Linked DNA regions of Methylorubrum extorquens. Each later gene encodes a partner of the first gene's protein in a complex. Links are inferred from orthologs where the notes say so. Each region holds a gene or a part of one and is shown on either strand. Other genes may lie near its edges.

Region 1 (6,853 bases):
TTGACGTGGTCGATGTCGAGCACGGGGATCTCGGTGACGCCGACGTCGTCGAGCGCCTTGAGCATCTTCTCCGAGATCTCGTCGCCGGCTTCGGCCCAGATCTCGCCGGTCTTCATGTTGACGAGGTCTTCGGCGATATACTGACCGATCAGATCCTCGTCCGCGGCGCGCAGGAACTTGGTGCCCTTCTCGCCGATCAGACGCGCGTTGCGGGCGTTGAGCTTCTTGCCCGCCTCCAGCACGACCTCGCCGGAATCGGCGTCGACGAGATCGACCGAGGCCTTGAAGCCCTTGAGACGCTCGGCGTCGAACGGCACGCGCCAATCCGCCCCGTCACGCTGGTAGGCGACGCGGTTGTAGAAGGTGGAAAGGATCTCTTCGCCGTCGAGGCCGAGCGCGAACAGCAGCGAGGTGACCGGCAGCTTGCGCTTGCGGTCGATCCGCACGTGCACGATGTCCTTGGCGTCGAACTCGACGTCGAGCCAGGAGCCGCGATACGGAATGATGCGGGCGGCGAACAGCAGTTTGCCGGAAGAGTGCGTCTTGCCCTTGTCGTGGTCGAAGAACACGCCCGGCGAGCGGTGCATCTGCGAGACGATGACGCGCTCGGTCCCGTTGACGATGAAGGTGCCGTTATCCGTCATGAGCGGCATGTCGCCCATGTAGACATCCTGCTCCTTGATGTCCTTGACGGACTTGGCGCCGGTATCGGGGTCCACATCGAACACGATGAGGCGCAGCGTCACCTTGAGCGGGGCCGCGAAGGTAATGCCGCGCTGGCGGCACTCATCGACGTCGTATTTCGGCTGCTCGAAGGTGTAACGCACGAACTCGAGCAGCGCCGTCGAGGCGAAGTCGGAGATCGGGAAGACCGACTTGAAGACGCTCTGCAGGCCCTCGTCGGTCCGCCCGCCCTCGGGCTCGTCCACCATCAGGAACTGGTCGTAGGACGCCTTTTGAACCTCGATGAGGTTCGGCATCTCGGCGACTTCCCGGATCTTACCGAAGAACTTGCGAATGCGCTTGCGACCGACCAGCGTATTGGCCATGAGACCTCGCTCCACCACCTCAGCGTAGGGTGCCCGGGGAAGGCGGACCGCCTCCCATCACCGGGCCCGAAGGGCCGTCCCGCCGGACGATCAGCCCACCCGAACCGAATTCGTCTTCGTTCGCCGCCCACTCCTGCCCTCAGGAACGACGGCCGCCCGAAGCAGCGTTAGCCCGCGAGCCGGAGCCCGCGGGCGTTTGGCCGGCGCAGCTCCTAAGGAGCGTGCGCCGGATGCGATGGGCCGGTACCGGCCCATCGACGGATTACTTGAGCTCGACCTTGGCGCCGGCCTTCTCGAGCTGGGCCTTGAGCTTCTCGGCCTCGTCCTTGGTCGCGCCTTCCTTGACGGGCTTGGGCGCGCCCTCGACGAGGTCCTTGGCTTCCTTGAGGCCGAGGCCGGTGATCGCGCGGACCTCCTTGATGACCTCGATCTTCTTGTCGCCGGCGGAGGCGAGCACGACCGTGAACTCGGTCTGCTCTTCGACGGCGGCAGCGCCAGCACCGGCGGCCGGGCCAGCGGCGACGGCGACGGCGGCGGCAGCCGAGACGCCCCACTTCTCTTCGAGGAGCTTGGCGAGCTCGGCGGCCTCGAGAACGGTCAGCGAGGAGAGGTCCTCGACGATCTTGGCGAGATCAGCCATGTGCGTGTTCCTTTGGTGTATCGGTTTGAACGGGTCGGTTTATGGGGGAGAAACGGCTCAGGCCGCCTCGTCCTTCTTGGCATAGGCCCCGAACACGCGGGCGAGCTTGGCCGCCGGCGCGTTGACGACCTGGGCGACCTTGGTCGCGGGAGCCTGGATGAGGCCCACGAGCTTGGCGCGCAGTTCGTCGAGGGACGGGAGCGAGGCGAGCGCCTTCACGCCGTCCGGGTTCAGGGCAGTCGTTCCCATCGCGCCGCCGAGAATCACGAGCTTGTCGTTCGTCTTGGCGAAGTCCACCGCAACCTTGGCGGCCGCAACCGGATCGCTCGAATAAGCGAGCAGGGTCGGGCCCTTCAGGAGGGGCTTGATGGAGGCGACGTCCGTGCCATCGAGAGCGATGCTGGCGAGCCGGTTCTTGGCGACCTTCACGGTGGCGCCGGCCTGCTTCATCTGCGAGCGCAGCTTCTGCATGTCGGCGACCGTGAGGCCTTTGTAGTGGGCCACGACGACGACGGCGTTCGCGTTGAACACGCCGTTGAGCGTCGAGACGAGATCAGCTTTAGCTGTCCGGTCCACTGTGCTCTCTCCGGTTGGCGGAACCTGAGACAGGCCCGCCGGTTGCACTTGCCGCCCGGAACGGATCTCGGCGTAGAAGCCGGACCCGTCGCGGACGACGTCTCACGGCCCTGTCCCTTTGAAGCGCCTCAAGCGGCCCCTCGCGGGTGAGATTGGTTCAAACCGAGGTCTCCGCCGGTGCCTGTCGGCCCCGATGGAAGACGTAGAGAAATTCGGTCTTCCCCGTCTGTGCAGGCTGTCGCCGATTAAGCCGGTCGCCCGGCGCCTGCAGTCTCGGACAGGACATAGCCGGAAACGGCGCTCGGAGCGGAAGCTCCAAGACCATTCCGGCCATCACCGTCCGGTTGCCCGAACGGCATCTCGAATGGAAACCGACCGATAGGCCGATCCCTTTCAATGGTTGAAATCGTGGAGCGCGGTCTATAGCGGCGTGCAAGCCGCCTGCCAAGTCCCGCAATGCGACTTTTCCGTCGCAGGCAAGGATGCAGACGAAGGCCCGAGCGAGCGGGGGCGGGCCTTGTCCCCGACCGGGGCACGCCCTCGCCTTAACCGATCCTTGACTCTGTCCCGGCCCCGTCCGCCGCGGCACGGATCCCGTGTGCGCCAGCGCATCCCCGACCACGACGCGGCGGCCTTACACCGCAGCGCACAAAAGCAGGGGATCTGTCGGGCGATGGCCTCGAAGGTGTTGTTGGCTCTGGTGGTGTTCGTGTTCCTCGTGGACGGCCACCTGCCCGGGATGCGCGAGTTGCGCAACCCGGACACCGAGGGCGGGAAGGGCGCAAGCCGCGCCTCGCTGCTGTCGAAGCGGTCCGAGGCCTGAGCCCCGGACCGCCTGGGACGGATCGCTCGAGCCCCACTCCGGGATCAGTAGTTGATCTGGAGCTGTCCGCGGAACAGGTCGCCCTCGGCCCGGCCGACGCGGCTGCTGCTGGCCTCGCGGCGCTTCATGTTGGCGTAGGCCAGGGTGAGCTCCACCGACTTGATCGGCTGGAACTCGACGCCAAGTTCCAGCTCGTCGGTGTCGAGGCGCGGCGCGTTCGTCCCGACCTTCCAGCCGCCGTCGTAGGTCTGCCAGCGGATGTAGGGCATGAACGGGCCGACCGGCGAATGGTCCACCTTGTACATCGCCTGGACATAGCCGCCCTGGAGCGCCTTGGTCTGCACGGCCCGGGCGATGGGATCCCATTCGGGGCCACGGCCCCAGTTCCACTCGCCCTGGAGGCCGAAGGGCTGCGGGTACAGGATCGCGTGCAGGCCGACGCGCTCGTCGTCGAAGGAGTTGCCCAGGGTGGTGGTGGTGCCGAAGGTCGTCTCGGGCCGGAAGCGGTTGCGGTAGGCCGAGCCGCCGACTTCCAGTACCTGCCCCTTGAACGCCTCGCCGAGCCCGTCGAGCTCGAACGGCCAGGTCGCCATCACCACCGTCATCAGGTCGTTGTTGGCCTCGACCCGGTTGATGGTCTGGCCGTTGTAGATGCCGACGCCGAAAGCGCCGTAATTGCCGAACAGCTTCTGGCCGCCCTTGGCCAGACGGTCCCAGATGCGCTGCACGTGCCAGGGCGTGTAGTAGTAGGTGATGCCGATGTCGCGCTCGCCGGGGATGGCGCTGTTGATGCCGTCGGAACGGTCCAGCGTGAGACGGTTCTGCGAGGATTGCAGGTTTTCCCAGCCGAAGGGCACCTTCTGCTGGCCGAAGCGCAGGCGGGTGCGGCGCTCGTCATCGAGGAACACGTCGGCATAGGCGTCGCGGAGCTGCGTGAAGTGCTGGCGCGACTCGGTGCCTGCCTGGTTCCCGACGTTCACCGCGAAGTCCGGCTGGATGTAGAGGAACACCCGCTCGTGGATGTCGCCCTGCAGGATCAGGCGCACCCGGCGGAAGGTGAAGTTGTTGCGGTCGGTGATGCCGCTGTCGTGGACCGAGCGCAGGCGCGAGATGCCGGCCGGCGCGGTGTCGTCGCCCGAGAGGAACTCGTTGCCGCGCAACTGCGTGTAGCCGCGCAGCGACAGGCGCTCGAACCAAGTCTTGGGCCGGCCCGCATAGCGGGGATCATCCGCGAGCAGCTCGGGCGAGGGCGGCACCAGCGCGTCGTACCATGTCTCCGGCTCGTCGAGGGCGAAGCGGTGCGGGACCGGGCCGGGCACGGCCGGCTGCGCCACCGCGGACTCGATCGGGCGGCCGGCCGCCGGGAAGGTGCCGGCATCGGTGGTGCGGGCATTCGCCGGCCGCGTGGCGACGACGGGACCGACGCGCCGCCCCCCCCTGCCCTGCGCCTCGGCCTGCGCCTTGATCATCGCCTTGAGCTCGTTGATCTGGCGCTGCAGCTCGGCGACGGTCTGGGCCTGGGCCTGCGCGACTGGCAGCACCAGGGCGCTCGATAAGAGCAGTGCGGTCAGAAGACGTCGTTTCATCTCTCGAACCCCTTTGCCGCATTCCGGGCCGGCGTGATGACGGTCGCCGTGTTGTGCCGGAATGCGCCCAGCCTTCGGTTGCAAATCGTCAAGCGCGGCACGCATCCCGGTCAGCCGAACCGACCGTCCTCGCCGTGCACACCCAGGAGGGCGTGGAGACCGGTGAAGTCGTTAGTCGGCTCAATCGCTTAGCGATCCCGGCGGCGCGTCCCACAGCCATGCTTGGCCGATAGCACCGGACTGGAAGGATTAAAAGTAATTCTCGGCAAAACTTGAGGATATACGACGCTCATTATTTATATTACGTCCTACCCCGCCGCTTAATCCTGTTATTTTCAAGCTTATTCCGTCATAAAAGTGACGTCATATTGTGATTTATTGTATCATTGCGCTATTTGGATTGGCCAGCGTTTTCAGGCGCCGTTTGCTCGAACAGGTTGCGCGAGCCCCCCATGATCACGGCTGCGGAAGACGGAATCGTCACGGGCCTGCTTCGGCGGGCGCAGATGTCACCGGATTGGGCGGCCCTCCGCATGCACTCGCCGCATGCCGCCTCCTCCGATGCCGCTTCGATGCCCGGATGTGTCCTCGAAGCCGCATCGGAGGGATCTCGTCGCCGGGTTGCCGGGCTCGTCCGGCGGAGGCGCGCCCGTCATGCGGGGGGACTTTATTTTGAAAGGCGAAGAGACGTGCCGACAAGCATCGTGTCGCGCCAAAGAGGGGACGCCAACGCGGCGGGCTGTGCTAGATAGGGACCATGCGTTGTTCTCTTCCCATCTCCTCCCGTCGGCGCATCCTGTGCGTCTTCCCCGCCTACACGCCGTCCTTCGGGACATTCTCCCACGCCTATCCGCTGATGGGCGGGGTGAAGGCGTTCATGCCGCCCCAGGGCCTCCTGGTGATCGCGGCCTACATGCCCGAATCCTGGGAATGCCGTTTCATCGATGAGAACATCCGGCCGGCCTCGGCTCAGGATTTTGCCTGGGCCGACGCGGTGTTCGTGTCGGGCATGCACATCCAGGAAGGCCAGATCCACGACATCCGTCGGCGGGCGCACGCGGCCGGCAAGGTCGCGGTGCTCGGCGGTCCCTCGGTGTCGGGCGCGCCGGAAAAGTACCCGGACTTCGACTATCTCCATGTCGGCGAGATCGGCGACGCCACCGACCGACTGATCGAGATCCTCGACCGTGACCTGTCGCGTCCGGCGGCCCAGGTCGTGCTCGACACCAAGGACCGGCTGGCGCTGTCCGACTTCCCGGCCCCGGCCTACGAGTCCGCGCCGCTCAAGCGCTACCTGATAGGCTCGCTCCAGTTCTCGTCGGGCTGCCCGTATCGCTGCGAGTTTTGCGACATCCCGCAGCTCTACGGCCGCCAGCCGCGGCTGAAGAGCCCGGAGCAGATGTGCGCCGAACTCGACGCGATCATCAGCCAGCCCGGCCACCCGGCGGTGGTCTACTTCGTCGACGACAACTTCATCGCCAACCGCAAGGCGACCCGCGAGATGCTGCCGCATCTCGTGGCGTGGCAGAAGAAGAACAACTACCCGCTCCAGTTCGCCTGCGAGGCGACGCTGAACATGGCCAAGCAGCCCGAGATCCTCGAGCTGATGCGGCAGGCCAACTTCATGACGGTGTTCGTCGGCATCGAGACGCCGGAGGCCGACGCGCTCAAGGGCATCGACAAGACCCACAACGCCGCCGTGCCCATGTACGAGGCGATCGAGACGCTGAACTCGTACGGGCTGGAGGTGACCTCCGGCATCATCCTCGGCCTCGACTCGGACTCCGACAAGTCCGAGCAGAACCTGATCGACTTCATCGACAAGTCCGCGATCCCGGTGCTGACGATCAACCTGCTCCAGGCCCTGCCCAAGACGCCGCTCTGGGACCGGCTGGAGCGCGAGGGCCGGCTCCTGCATGACGCCAGCCTCGAATCGAACGTGCTGTTCAAGCGCCCGCACGACACGGTGGTGAATTCCTGGCGCCGGGCCATCGCCCACGCCTACACCCCCGAGCACCTGTTCGAGCGGTTCAAGCACCAGTGCGACGTGACCTACGGCAACCGCATCGTCACGCCGACCAAGGGCAAGCTCACCAAGACCAACCTGCGCCGTGGCCTGATCCTGGGCTTCAACATCATCACGCGGGTGGGGTTGTTCTCGGATTACCGCCGGCCGTTC
Region 2 (6,684 bases), 560 kb from region 1 along the record:
CGCGCGAAGTCCCGATACTAGCCGGCGAATGAAAACCGGCTAACGATCGCAGGGGCTTATCGCGAGATCCTGCCGCCTCAAACGAACTGGTTCAGGCCCGGGATCGAGCCGACGATCGGGCCCATGACATCCTCGCCGGCGGTCTCGCGGCCATAGGCGAACAGCTCCTGGCCGAGCGGCTGCATCTGGTTCATCGGCACGCCGGCCGAGATCAGCTTCTGGCCGAGTGCCATTACGCCGCCGCCCATCATGCCGCCGAGCATGCCCATCAGCCCGCCGCCGCCCTCGCCGGCATTGGCCTCGGCGATCGCCGTCTCGGAGCCCGGAAGCGCGGCCATCAACTGGCTCACCTCGGTCGCCGGCCCCTCCTTCTGCAGGAAGGCGAGGATGTGTCCGATCGCTGTCTTGGCGGTCGCGGCGTCGAGCCCGGTGCGGTTGGTCACGCGGGCAATCAACTCTTCCATGAAACGCTTCCTCCTGAGCAGATGCGTGTCTGTCCGATGCGGCGGCGGCGAAATCAAGGGTTGCCGGCGCCCTCGGCCCTGGATCGGGGGCGCGGGGCGCCATACCCTGTCCGTCACAAAGGCGACGGATCGAGCGAGGACGGCATGGCGGCGGGCGAGGGGACGATTCTGGTCGGCCGGAGCACGGGGCCGCGACCAAAGCCCGAGGTGCTGAGCCTGCGGCTGGCCAACCGCCACGGCCTCGTGGCGGGCGCGACCGGCACCGGCAAGACCGTGACGCTGCAGGTGCTGGCGGAGGGCTTTTCCAACGCGGGCGTTCCGGTCTTCGCCGCCGACATCAAGGGCGACCTCTCGGGGCTCGCCGCCGCGGGCGAGGCCAAGCCCCACTTCGTCAAGCGTGCCGAGGAACTCGGGATCGCGTACGAGCCCGACCGCTTTCCGACGATCTTCTGGGACGTGTTCGGCGAGCAGGGCCACCCCATCCGCTGCACCGTGACCGAGATGGGCCCGCTCCTGCTCGCCCGCCTGCTCGAACTCAACGACATCCAGGAAGGCGTGCTCAACATCGCCTTCCGCGTCGCCGACGAGAACCAGTGGCCGCTGATCGACCTCAAGGATCTGCGCGCGCTCCTCACCTTCCTGTCGGAGAACGCGAAGGAACTGTCGGCCACCTACGGCAACGTTTCGGGTGCCTCGATCGGTGCGATCCAGCGGGCGCTGCTGGTGCTGGAGAACCAGGGCGCCGACCAATTCCTCGGCGAGCCGGCGCTCAACCTCGAAGACTTCATGCGCACCGACCGGGATGGCCGGGGCTTCGTCAACATTCTGGCCGCCGACAAGCTGATGCAGCGGCCGCGGCTCTACGCCTCGTTCCTGCTGTGGATGCTCTCGGAACTGTTCGAGCAGCTTCCCGAGGTCGGCGATCTCGACAAGCCCAAGCTCGTGTTCTTCTTCGACGAAGCGCACCTGCTGTTCAACGACGCCCCCAAGGCGCTGCTCGACGCGGTGGAGCAGGTGGTGCGCCTGATCCGCTCGAAGGGCGTCGGCGTCTACTTCGTGACGCAGAATCCGCTCGACGTGCCGGAAACGGTGCTGGGCCAGCTCGGCAACCGGGTGCAGCACGCGCTGCGCGCCTTCACGCCGCGCGACCAGCGCGCCGTGCGCGCCGCCGCCGAGACGTTCCGCCAGAACCCCGGCTTCGATGTCGGCAAGGCGATCACCGAACTCGCCGTCGGCGAGGCGCTGGTGAGCTTTCTCGAAGCCAAGGGCACGCCCTCGATCGTGGAGCGGGCGCTGATCGCTCCGCCGCAGGGGCGGGTCGGGCCGCTGACACCGGCCGAGCGCGCCGCGCTGATCCAGCAGAGCCCGTTGCGCGGAAAATACGACGAAGCGGTCGACAACGAGAGCGCCTACGAGATGCTGGCCCAGCGCAAACACCTCGATGCGGTCCCGGCGGAAGCCGCAGGCCAGAGCGAGGGCGGGCTCTCGGGGATGCTGGGTGGCTGGCTCGGTGGGATCTTCGGCAGCGGCGAGGAGGCGCCCAAGGGCAAAGGGACCGGCAAGGGAACCGGCCGCACCCGCCGCCCGCCGCCGAGTCTGGCCGAGCAGGTCATCGGCAACGCCGCCCGCTCCATGGCGCGCAAGGTCGGCACGGAGGTGGGCGACGCGATCCTGCGGAACGTGCTCGGCGGGCTGACGAAGCGGTAGGCAAGTCTTCGTCCAGCCTTGACAGAAGCCGTGCTCCCGACTATCCGGCCGGCACCGCGCGGCTTCCTCGACGAAGTCCGCGCGTTTCGCGTTCGTGCGCCTACGGCCCAGCCTGACCCGCACGGATGACCTGAACAAGAAGACGGCCCAGGCGCTGCCAGCGCCGGAGGTCGGCACAGAACACGAGAGACAACGATGTTCGCAGTCATCAAGACCGGCGGCAAGCAATATCGCGTTGCCGCCAACGACGTCATCACCGTGGCCACCATCGAGGGTGAGGCCGGCGCCGCCGTCACCTTCGGCGACGTGCTGCTGTTCACCGATGGCGATGCTACCCAGATCGGCACCCCGCTCCTGTCGGGCATCGGCGTCACCGGCGAGATCGTCCAGCACGGCCGCACGCGGAAGGTCATCGCCTTCAAGAAGCGCCGTCGCCAGAACTCGCGCCGCCGCCGCGGCCACCGTCAGGACTTCACGGTCGTGCGCATCACCGAGATCAGCGCCGGCGGCAAGACCTCGAAGGCCGAGCCGCGCAAGACCCGGAAGGCCGAGCCGGCCGCCGAGTCCGCCCCGGCCGCCGCTGAGTAATCAGCCGCCCGTCCGAACGCAGATCCAGCAGAATTCCGGAGCAATCCCATGGCACACAAAAAAGCAGGCGGCTCATCCCGCAACGGCCGCGACTCCGCCGGCCGGCGCCTCGGCGTCAAGAAGTTCGGCTCCGAGGCCGTGATTCCGGGCAACATCATCGTGCGCCAGCGCGGCACGAAGTGGCACCCCGGCACGAACGTCGGCATGGGCAAGGACCATACCCTGTTCGCCCTCGTCCCGGGCAAGGTGCAGTTCGAGACCCGGCGCGGCCGCGATTTCGTAACCGTAGTGCCGCTGGCCCAGGCCGCGGAGTAACGGCGGACGCTTGTCGCTGACGACGAAGCGAGCGTCCCGCCGGTGTCCCACACCGAACCGGCGGACGAGTCGCTAGGGCTTCATGCGAAGCTGAGAGCGGATCGGAACACGGGGGAGGATGGGGCACCATCCTCCCCCTTCGTCGTCCCGGACGGCGCCCCTGCGCGCCCTCGCATGACCGGCTCACGATGTTCCCCGATCTTACCCGCGACGACGTCTTCCGCATCGAGACGCGACGGCTCTGGTTGCGCTGGCCCATGGCCCGCGACGCCGAGGCCGTCTCGCGGCTCGCCGGCGATCCGGCGATGGCCGAGAAGACCGCACGGATTGCGAGCCCGCTTCCGCCGCACGAGGCGGAGAGCTTCGTGATCCGGGCGCGCGCCGCGAACACGGCCGGGGAGGGGCTGATCATGGCCCTGTGCCGGCGGTCCTCGCCCGCGAAGCTGATCGGTGTGATCTCGGTCACCGGACGGCCGGACGAGCCCGAGCCGCGCCTCGGCTATTGGCTCGGCATGCCGTTCTGGGGCGAGGGGCTGATGACCGAAGCGGCGCTGGCGCTGGTGGACGCCGCCTTCGCCTATGCGGGGCACTCGGCGCTCGTCTCCGCCGCGATGATCGAGAACCGCGGCTCGCAGCGCGTGCTGGAGAAGTGCGGATTCCACCGCACCGGGGAATCGGCGCCGGTCTTCGAGGCACGGGGCGGCGCCGTCCCGAGTTACGATTTCCGGCTCGACCGGAGGACATGGCTCGACCGGCGCGGGATCGCAGCGGGAGGACGCTCGGCATGAGGACGCGGACGGTCGCCGGCATCGGCGCGGGTCTGACGGCGGTTGCGCTGGGTGCCCTCATCTTCACGATCACCCGCGAGGTGCCGACGCCGCCGATCGAGTCCGCGGCGGCACCCACGCCGAAACCGCAGGGAGAAACGCGCCTCTACTGCGAGTTCTACAATTTCGCCGGCCGCACGCCGAAGGTCGGGTTCTACTTCGCCGGGCCGCCGAGCGGCGGCACCGCCTACGCGCAGCTGTTCCAGCGCGAGGCGGACGGGTCGCAGACCCTGTTCGACGAACGGCCGACCTGGACCTATGCTCGGGACGGCGAGGCGCCGACCCTGCGCTCGCCCGACGGCGCGATCCAGATCAACCTCTACGGCGATGGCGGCGCCAACGGCCGCCAGCCGGATGCAGGCGGATGGTTCGAGGCGGGCCTGCGCAGCATCCAGTACCTCAATCTCGACGGCCAGTGCCGTCGCACAGAAAGCTGACCGGCCCTCCCGGTCCCGAATCCAAGGCGAAGCACCGTGAAATTCCTCGATGAAGCCAAGGTCTACGTCCGCTCCGGCGACGGCGGTCCCGGCTGCGTCTCGTTCCGGCGGGAAAAGTTCATCGAGTTCGGCGGGCCGAACGGCGGCGACGGCGGACGGGGCGGCGATGTCTGGATCGAGTGCGTGCAGGGCCTCAACACCCTGATCGACTACCGCTACCGGCAGCACTTCAAGGCGAAGAAGGGCGAGCACGGCATGGGCTCGAACTGCCACGGCGCCAAAGGCGACGACGCGGTGCTCCAGGTGCCGGCGGGCACGCAGGTCTTCGCCGAGGACGGCGAGACGCTGATCGCCGACATGACGGAAGTCGGCCAGCGGGTGCGGCTGGCCAAGGGCGGCAATGGCGGCTTCGGCAACGCCTACTTCACCACCTCCACGAACCGGGCGCCGCGCCACGCCAATCCCGGCCTGGAAGGCCAGGAGATGTGGCTGATCCTGCGCCTCAAGCTCATCGCCGATGCCGGCCTCGTCGGCCTGCCGAACGCGGGCAAATCGACCTTCCTGGCGACCGTCACCGCCGCCAAGCCGAAGATCGCCGACTATCCCTTCACCACGCTTCATCCGGGCCTCGGCGTGGTGCGCTCGGACGAGCGCGAGTTCGTGCTCGCCGACATTCCCGGCCTGATCGAGGGCGCGCATGAGGGTGTCGGCCTCGGTGACCGGTTCCTCGCCCATGTCGAGCGCTGCCGGGTTCTGCTCCACCTCGTGGAGGGCACGAGCGAGCATGCCGGCAAGGCCTACAAGCTGGTACGGCGCGAGTTGGAGGCCTACGGCGAGGGCTTGTCCGACAAGCCCGAGATCGTCGCCCTTTCGAAGGCGGACGCACTCGATGCCGAAACCCTCAAGCAGCAGCTCGCCCGGCTGAAGCGGGCGGCGGGCGGCAAGCCGCTGGTGCTCTCGGCGGCCTCGGGGCAGGGGGTGCAGGAGGCGCTACGCGCGATCCAGGCCCAGCTCGATACGCAGGGCGCAGAGGAAGCGGAGGCGGAGCCCGCCGAGCCCTGGCACCCGTAGGCACAGCGGCGCTACGCCTCAGCCCGGCCCGGCGGCGGGATTTGCCGGTTTGCCCTACATCGGAGGCATGCGCAGCGCCCTTGCACGTCCCCTTGCCCTCCTCCTTGTCCTCGCCGCCTCCCCCGCCATGGCGGAGGATTCCTGCACCGATCTGATCGACCGGGTGCAACGGGCAACGAGCGCGTCGGTGGCCGAGCGGAGCGCCGACTTCGCCCGGTTCGAGGCCGGGCCGCAGACATCATTGACGCTCTCGTGCGCGGGCGCCGACGCCTCCTCCGTCGGCGCGCAGTACAAGGGCGAGACCCCACCCGAGGCCTACGACACCCTGTTCGTCCAGGCGGGCCATGCCGTCACGGGGATCGCACCGGATCGGCTGCGGGACGCCACCCGGCAGGCCCGCGCAAGCGCGCAGGACAAGCGCCACAGCGCGGTCGAGGTGGACGGCGCCCGCGTCACCTGTGCCTTCATGCGCAAGGAGCAGGGTCCGCTCACCCTCTGCGCGGTGATCCAGCGCCCTGGCGCCTGACCTACCGGACGTCGAAGCGGGGCGCTGCCCCGCGCCCCGCCAAAGGGATCATCCCTTTGGGATCTCGATATTCAACTCGTTCCGGTGCCGTGCAGCACGGCCGGGACCGGATCCTCGCCGTCGAGGGTCCGTGCCACGGCGCGGGCGACGTTGACGAGGGCGGTGACCATCGGCGTCGCCGGGTCTCGGCGCGGGGCGACGAGGCCGATGGCGTGGCGCAGGTCCGGCTCGACGATCGGGATCGCCCGCAGACCCTCGGTCGGCCCCAGCGCATCGGCGAGGATGGCCGGCATCACGCTCGCCCATTGCAGGGTGCGCACATGGGTCATCAGCACGACCATGGAATTGGATTCGAGCGTCGGCGCCGGCTCGCCGCCCGCGGCGCGCATCTGCTGATCGATGATGCGGCGGTTCTGCATGTTGGGCGTCAGCAGGCAGAGCGGGATCTTCGCCAGCTCCGCCCAAGTGACGCTGGCCCGGTCGTCGTAGGGGCCGCCCGCAGCGGTCAGGAGCTGGTAGTGCTCGGTGTAGAGCGGGACGGAGGTCACGCGCCCGAGGGGCTCGTTGTCGAGATAGGTCAGTCCCGCATCGGCCTCGAGATTGTCGATCAGCGAGAAGATCTCTTCCGAGGTGGTGGAGAGTACGCTGAAGCGCACGTTCGGATAACGCGCGCGGTACGGCGTGGTCAGCGCGGCCACCATCGGCAGCGCCGTCGGCACAGCGGCGATCCGCAGATGGCCCGAAAGGCC

What was found.
Region 2: rplL (region 1) and rpmA share a complex: the UniProt entries of both Escherichia coli proteins name them as parts of the 50S ribosomal subunit. The link is inferred for Methylorubrum extorquens from one-to-one orthologs.

The regions. Positions count from the first base shown.
Region 1 is NZ_JALJXF010000001.1:1,952,110-1,958,962, forward strand. The notes cover bases 1-2,921. They hold rplL (50S ribosomal protein L7/L12), read right to left. Parts: upstream 1,690-2,921; coding sequence 1,312-1,689; downstream 1-1,311. Other genes in these bases: rpoB (DNA-directed RNA polymerase subunit beta), read right to left, coding at 1-1,049; rplJ (50S ribosomal protein L10), read right to left, coding at 1,747-2,265; J2W78_RS09205 (hypothetical protein), read left to right, coding at 2,864-2,921. Outside these bases: more of J2W78_RS09205, read left to right, coding at 2,922-3,088; J2W78_RS09210 (porin), read right to left, coding at 3,133-4,674; J2W78_RS09215 (B12-binding domain-containing radical SAM protein), read left to right, coding at 5,432-6,853. UniProt on the Escherichia coli protein: The binding site for several of the GTPase factors involved in protein synthesis (IF-2, EF-Tu, EF-G and RF3). Is thus essential for accurate translation.
Region 2 is NZ_JALJXF010000001.1:1,393,515-1,400,198, forward strand. Bases 1,689-4,440 are described here. They hold rpmA (50S ribosomal protein L27), read left to right. Parts: upstream 1,689-2,807; coding sequence 2,808-3,074; downstream 3,075-4,440. Other genes in these bases: J2W78_RS06745 (helicase HerA-like domain-containing protein), read left to right, coding at 1,689-2,171; J2W78_RS06760 (GNAT family N-acetyltransferase), read left to right, coding at 3,263-3,862; J2W78_RS06765 (hypothetical protein), read left to right, coding at 3,859-4,338; obgE (GTPase ObgE), read left to right, coding at 4,375-4,440. Also shown: J2W78_RS06740 (DUF2267 domain-containing protein), read right to left, coding at 78-464; more of J2W78_RS06745, read left to right, coding at 609-1,688; more of obgE, read left to right, coding at 4,441-5,409; J2W78_RS06775 (hypothetical protein), read left to right, coding at 5,477-5,935; J2W78_RS06780 (LysR family transcriptional regulator), read right to left, coding at 6,007-6,684.